Linked DNA regions of Archangium primigenium. The protein of the gene in region 2 interacts with the protein of the main gene of each other region in a pairwise test. Links are inferred from orthologs where the notes say so. Each region holds a gene or a part of one and is shown on either strand. Other genes may lie near its edges.

Region 1 (3,302 bases), 2.4 Mb from region 2 along the record:
GGCTACGTGGGCATGACGGTGCCCTTTGGCATCGCGGTGGCGGCGCTGCTGCGCGGGGAGATGGGGGATGCGTGGATGGCGCCCCTGCGGCGCTGGACGCTCTTCGCCTGGCTGTTCCTGAGCATCGGCATCATCCTGGGCGCGTGGTGGGCGTACGCGGTGCTCGGCTGGGGCGGCTACTGGGCGTGGGACCCGGTGGAGAACGCGTCCTTCCTGCCGTGGCTGACGGCCACCGCGTTCATGCACTCCACGCTCGTGCACGAGCGCAAGAAGATGCTCAAGCTGTGGACGCTGAGCCTCGTGCTGTCCAGCTTCGTGCTCACCATCCTGGGCACGTTCATGACGCGCTCGGGCATCTTCAACTCGGTGCACAGCTTCACGCAGTCGGACATCGGGCCCACGTTCCTCGTCTTCATCGCCGTGCTGCTCTTCGTGTCCGTCACGCTCCTGGCCGTGCGCGGCCCGCTGCTCGTGGCCGAGAGTCAGATCAAGTCGCTGCTGTCGCGCGAGACGACCATCCTGGTGAACAACCTGGTGTTCGTGGCCATCACCTTCACGGTGCTGCTCGGCACGCTCTACCCGCTCATCTCCGAGGCGGTGCGCGACGTGAAGGTGAGCGTGGGCGAGCCGTACTTCAACAAGATGGCGGTGCCCGGCGGCGTCATGGTGCTCTTCCTCATGGGCGTGGGCCCCATGCTTCCCTGGGGCAGCGCGGATCCCAAGACGGTGCGCGAGCGCTTCTGGATTCCGGCGGCCGTGGGCGTGGCGGTGGTGGGCGCGTGTCTGGCGGGGGGCCTCAGGGGCTTCTACCCGCTGCTCACGTTCGGGCTGGCGGGCTTCGTGACGGTCATCACCCTGCGCGAGCTGGCGCTGCCGGTGAAGGTGCGCATGCAGGAGCACCGCGAGGGCTTCGTCTCGGCGCTGGTGGGCAGCGCCACCCGGGCGCGGCGGCGCTTCGGCGGCTACATCGTGCACCTGGGCATCGTGATGATCCTGGTGGCGGTGGGCGCCTCGTCCGCCTACGTGACGCGCACCTCGGGCACGGTGCGCGAGGGCGAGTCGCTGAAGATCGGCGGCTACCAGGTGCAGTACCTGGGGCTGGCCAGCGGGCGCGAGCCGCACCGCACCTATGTGGCGACCCATCTGCGCGTCACCGCGCCGGACGGCTCGGTGAGTGAGCTGTCCCCCCGGATGAACTACTACGAGACCATGACGGATCCGGTGGGCACGCCCGCGGTGCGCTCCACGCCCCGTGAGGATCTCTACCTGTCGCTCATGGCCTTCTCCGAGGAGCGGCGCACGGCGAGCTTCAACGCGTGGATCTTCCCGCTGGTGGGGTGGATCTGGTGGAGCATCCCCCTGCTGGTGCTCGGCACGCTCATCGCGCTGTGGCCGGCGCGCAAGGCGCGCGCCGTGGCCGAGCCGCGCGTGACGCCCGCGGTGGGCGCTCCGCCCGAGCCCGGGGCCGGCATGAACCAGGGGGCGGCATGAACTGGCGTGTCACGGCGCTCTTCGGGGTGATGTGCCTGGCCCTGGTGGGCGTGCTCTACAAGGGCTTCGGGCGCAATCCGCACGAGGTGCCCTTCATGCTCAAGGGCCAGAAGGCCCCCGGCTTCACCCTGCAGTCGCTCGACAGCGGGCAGCGCGTGAGCCTGGAGCAGCTCAAGGGCCGCCCGGTGGTCGTCAATTTCTGGGCGTCGTGGTGCGGCCCCTGTCAGAGCGAGCACCCGGTGCTCGAGTGGGGCGCCAAGCAGTTCGGCACCCAGGCGCAGTTCCTCGGCGTGGTGTTCGAGGACACGGACGACAACGCACGCGCCTTCCTGTCGCGCTTCGGCGCGAGCTTCCCGCAGCTGTCCGATCCGCGCTCGCGCATGGCCGTGGACTACGGGGTCGCGGGCGTGCCCGAGACGTACTTCATCGACACCCAGGGCACCATCCGTGGCAAGCACGTGGGTCCCATCGATCCGCAGACGCTCGCCGGATGGATCAAGGATCTGTCCGCGGCAGCCCCCACCGCCCAGCAGTGAGTCCGCCGCAGTGAGTCCGGAGGTCGCAGCCCATGGAGTGCAAGGAATGCGGTGAGGTGGCACGGGACAACACCCTGCGCTACTGCGAGAACTGTGGCGCGAAGATGCCCGCGCTGCCCCCTGGAACGGCGCGCCGCACGGGTGCCCGGCCCGCCATCACCACCACGGGTCGCTCCCGGCCCTTCGTTCCGGCCAAGGACGCCCTCCCGGACGACGACACCCAGGAGCAGTCGCAGAGCCCCCACTTCGTGGCCCCTCCGGCGCGGGAGGAGCACACGGATCCCGGCCTGCCGGCGGCGCCCGCGTATGACGGGCCCGCGTGGCTCGCGCACGTGCCGGCCCACTCCCCCACGGTGCTCGGCCTGGGCGTGCTCGCGCTGGCCGTCTTCCTGTCGTTCTTGCCCTTCTTCGCCGGCGTGGGGCCGCTCTGGTCCGTGGTGGTCATCGCCGGGGGCTGGTGCGTGGCGGCGCGCGAGTGGCGCGAGGCCGGGCTGCGCCATCCGCTGGTGGACTGGGTGCCCGAGCAGCTGCTGCACCCGGCCGTCCCCGCGCTCTACGCGGTGCTGGTGGCGGCGCTGGCGCTGCGCATGGTGAGCCTGGGCTTCACGCCCCTGCTGTGGCTCGCGGGCGCGGGGCTCGTGGGGTACGACCAGTACCGCAAGGTGTACGCGAACGAGCACGGGTGGCACCGCTTCTTCGAGCCGCGCCAGCTCGTGCGAGGGGTGACGCCGGTGGCGCTCGCGGGCGTGGCGCTCTGCCTGTTGTCGCTGTTCCTCGCCTGGGTGCCCACCCAGCGCGCGGCGAGCCGCGCGGCCCCGCGCGCGGGCCCCTCCGAGCTGCGCGTGGAGGAGTCGCCCGTGCCGGCCACCTACGACTTCGACCTGCCCTCCAACGCCGGGTGGGATCAGCCCATGGCGGTGACGCTGGAGCTGTTGCTGCTCGCGGTGCTGGGGCTCATGGCGCTGCACCCCGAGGTGCCCCGGCCGGACTGGCTGCGCTTCGCGCCGCTGGGCGTGGTGGGGCTGGGCTTCGTGTGGACGCTGTTCTGTCTCTTCACGCTCGGCTTCACCGTGGGGCCCGTGCTGTTCCTGGTGGGCTTGGTGGCGGTGAGTGTCGTGTCGGGCCGCGAGGCCTTCGCGCGGGCGCCCGCGCTCGAGTGAGCGGGGCGCGCCGCGGCGGGACGGCTACTCCTCGGAGCCGTCGCCGGAGCCGTCGCCGGAGCCATCCTCGAGCAACTGGGCGATGCCGGGCGTGGAGGCGCCGGGCAGCCGGCGC
Region 2 (3,293 bases):
CCCGCCTCGGGGTGTCCCGGCAGGGTGGCGATGGTGAAGCTCTGGGCGTCCCGGTGGATGATGCGCACCCGACACTCGCCCGCGCCCCGGATGTCCACCTTCAGCTCCTCGCCGACCTCCAGCGGCCCGTCTCCCCCGCCCAGCCGCTCGAAGACGACCAGCGCCTCGGGGGGGAACTCGGGGAAGCGCGCGGACACGAACTCCATCACCTCCTCGGGGGTGTACCGGCTGCGCTCGATGAGGGCCCAGTAGTCCCGCTGCAGCAGGGGGCCGGCCCCGTCCGTCGCGCACTGCAATCCGTCTTGGAGCCGCTCGTTCGCCTGCACGCCCTCCATCCCCACCTCCCCGTCCACGTTGACGGAGCACATATTGCTCACCGGCGCCCGGGGGCGCACGGAGCCCAGGCGGCTCCGCCAGACGGGTGGGGAGGGTGGGAATGACCGTGAACGTGAGGCAGGACGTCAATCCGGCGAGCCAGAAGTCGAAGCAGGACTACCGGGCCGCCACGGTGATGCGCGCGGAGCACACGGAGAGCTCGCTGACGCTGCTGCTCGAGCAGCAGGCGGCCAAGGTGCCCTCCGACGTGTTCCTCTTCGCGAGCTTCTGCTGCATGGCCTTCTCGCTGGGCGCGGAGCTCACCGGCCGCGAGCGCGCCGCCCGGTTCACCGGCATGTGGGTGGCGCCGCTGCTCATCATGGGCGTGTACACGAAGATGGTGAAGACGTTCGGCGCGCGCTGAGGCGCGGGAGGGCCACCAGCCGGGGGAGCGTGCCGCGTGGCGCGTTCCTCCCGGCCCGGGCCTGGGTATAAAGGGGCTCCTGGCGGTCGAAGGAGCCTCATGGACACGAAGAAGAAGGTGGGCCTCGCGGCGGTGATGGCCCTGGGCGTGGCGGTCATTCCCTGGCTGGTGCCCACCGGGCCGAGCGCGGGGCTGGACGCGGCGCGCTTCCTGGAGTCGGGCAGTCTGGCGCTGGGCGCGGCGGTGGTGTTCGCCGGCGGCCTGCTCACCGCGATGACGCCGTGCGTCTATCCGCTCATCCCCATCACCGTGTCCGTCTTCGGCGCGCGGCAGGCGGAGGGCCGGGGCAAGGCGCTGCTGCTGACGAGCGCCTACATCGTCGGCATGGGCGTGGTGTTCAGCGCCCTGGGCGTGCTGGCGGCCAAGACGGGCCAGGCCTTCGGCTCGCTCTTGGGCAGTCCCGTGGTGGTGACGGGGCTCGCGGTGTTCCTCCTGGCGCTGGCGTGCTCCATGTTCGGCGCCTTCGAGCTGGCGCTGCCGAGCGCCGTGCAGGAGCGGCTCACCACGGTGGGTGGCTCGGGCGTGACGGGCGCCTTCCTCATGGGCAGCGTGTCCGGCTTCCTCGCGGCGCCGTGCACCGGGCCCGTGCTCACGGGGCTGCTCGCCTTCGTGGCCAAGTCGCAGAGCACCGGGCTCGGCGCGGCGCTGCTCTTCGTCTACGCGCTGGGCATCGGCGTGCCCTTCTTCCTCATTGGCGTCTTCACCGTGCGCCTGCCGCGCAGCGGGGTGTGGATGGAGTGGGTGAAGAGCGTGCTGGGCATCGTCCTGGTGGCGCTCGCCTTCAATTACCTCAAGGACGCGTTCCCGGCGGTGGGCGGGGCGCTCAAGGGCGTGCTCGCGCAGGTGGGCCAGACGCCGGGCACCGTCCTGGCCGCGGGGCTCGCGGGCCTGGGCGTGGTGCTGGGCGCCATCCACCTGTCCTTCAAGGAGGGGCCCCGGGACTTCACCTTCAAGACCTTCGGGGTGTCGCTGGTGGTGCTGGCGCTCGTCCTGCGCGGTGGGGCCCTGGACGAGAAGGGCGCGGGCGAGCTCTGGGTGAAGCTCGGGTGGGCCGAGCCGGCCCGGGCGCCCACGTTCGCCTGGAGCGCGGTGCTGCCCGCGCACGGCCAGGAGTTCTCCCCCGAGGCCTTCGAGCAGTTGCTCGTGCGCGCCCGGAGCGAGGGCAAGCCGGTGATGATCGACTTCTTCGCGGACTGGTGCGCGGCCTGCAAGGAGCTGGACCGGGAGACGTACCCGGCCGGGGAGGTCATCTCCGAGTCCGAGCGCTTCCTCAACGTGAAGGTGGACGCCACGCGGGCGAGCGACGCCCTGGACGCGCTGATGGAGCGCTTCGAGGTGGAGGGCCTGCCCACGGTGGCGTTCGTCTCGTCCAAGGGCGAGAGCCTGCGCGCGCCGCGGGTGACGGGCTTTCTCAAGGCCCGTCCCTTCGTGGAGGAGATGAAGAAGGTCGACTAGCTAGCGGGGCGCGCCCACCGGGCCGCCCTTGCCCTTGAGCCAGCCGTAGGCCTGCTCCAGGACCTCGTCCTTGCCCGCGCGCAGGCCCGCCAGCGTGGGCCGCGCGTAGAGCTGGGGCTTGAGGCCCACGCGCTGCAACTGCCGGCCGTCCGCGTGCCGCACGTCCTCGCCGGAGAAGCGCAGGGAGATGCCGCCGGGCAGCACCAGGTCCGTCACGCCGCCGGTGGCGCCCGCGCTGGGCGCGCCGACGAACGTGGTGCCGTTGGCGACCTCCAGGAACAGGCCCGTGTCCTCCGCCGCGCCGAGGGTGCGCTCGTCGATGAGCAGCACGGTGCGGCCGCGGTAGGGCGCCGCGCCGGCAGGGGGCAGCTCCTCGGAGAACTTGTAGCGGCCCGTGTGGTCCGCGGACACGAGGTTGCGCTCGAGCACCGCGCCGTGGCGCGCCTTGCGCGTGGTGAGGAAGGGCGTCAGGGCCCAGCGCGTGCCCGGGGAGGCGCCGCGCAGGTCGAGCACCAGCGCCCGGGTGTTCTTCATCTTCTCGAACAGGGCGGCCACCTCGGTGGGCCGCAGCCGCGTCAAGTCCACGTAGCCCATGTTGTCCGGGCCCATCCGCCACGCCTCGCCCGAGGGGGACTCCCGGCGCGGGCCCCGGGTGAAGCGCACCTGCTTGAGCTGGCCGTCCGCGTCGCGCACGCCCACCGTGGCCTGGGAGCCGTCCGGGCCCGACAGCGCCTGGGTCCACAGCCGCTGGCGCAGCGCCGTGCCCTGCGAGGCCGTGACGTAGGGCTTGAGGGCCTCCAGGCGCTGGGCGAGGGGCTGGCCGTCGAGCGTCTCGACGATCTGGCCCCGCTTGAGGCCCGAGGCGGCCTCGGCGTCGCCCACGCGCACCACCACCGGCTTGCCCTCCAGCTCCAGCACCTCGAAGGGCGCGGGGCTGCCGGAGATGCCGCGCCGCTCCAGCTCCGGGTGTCCCGCGAGGGTGACCTGGCCGTCCTGCAGGCGCGTGCTCAGCTCGGCCACGGCGAGCGCGTACTGCGCG

What was found.
Region 1: the proteins of I3V78_RS29985 (region 2) and I3V78_RS20200 interact in binary tests that used the Escherichia coli proteins (3 or more experiments, as listed by UniProt). The link is inferred for Archangium primigenium from one-to-one orthologs.

The regions. Positions count from the first base shown.
Region 1 is NZ_JADWYI010000001.1:4,883,571-4,886,872, reverse strand. What follows is about bases 258-3,257. They hold I3V78_RS20200 (TlpA family protein disulfide reductase), read left to right. Parts: upstream 258-1,487; coding sequence 1,488-2,027; downstream 2,028-3,257. Other genes in these bases: argG (argininosuccinate synthase), read right to left, coding at 3,212-3,257; I3V78_RS20195 (zinc ribbon domain-containing protein), read left to right, coding at 2,060-3,187; I3V78_RS20205 (cytochrome c-type biogenesis CcmF C-terminal domain-containing protein), read left to right, coding at 258-1,491. In the rest of the region: more of I3V78_RS20205, read left to right, coding at 1-257; more of argG, read right to left, coding at 3,258-3,302. UniProt on the Escherichia coli protein: Involved in disulfide bond formation. Catalyzes a late, reductive step in the assembly of periplasmic c-type cytochromes, probably the reduction of disulfide bonds of the apocytochrome c to allow covalent linkage with the heme.
Region 2 is NZ_JADWYI010000001.1:7,309,811-7,313,103, reverse strand. What follows is about bases 56-3,046. They hold I3V78_RS29985 (protein-disulfide reductase DsbD family protein), read left to right. Parts: upstream 56-838; coding sequence 839-2,254; downstream 2,255-3,046. Other genes in these bases: I3V78_RS29980 (S41 family peptidase), read right to left, coding at 2,255-3,046; I3V78_RS29990 (hypothetical protein), read left to right, coding at 437-739; I3V78_RS29995 (DUF1990 family protein), read right to left, coding at 56-368. Also shown: more of I3V78_RS29995, read right to left, coding at 1-55; more of I3V78_RS29980, read right to left, coding at 3,047-3,293. UniProt on the Escherichia coli protein: Required to facilitate the formation of correct disulfide bonds in some periplasmic proteins and for the assembly of the periplasmic c-type cytochromes.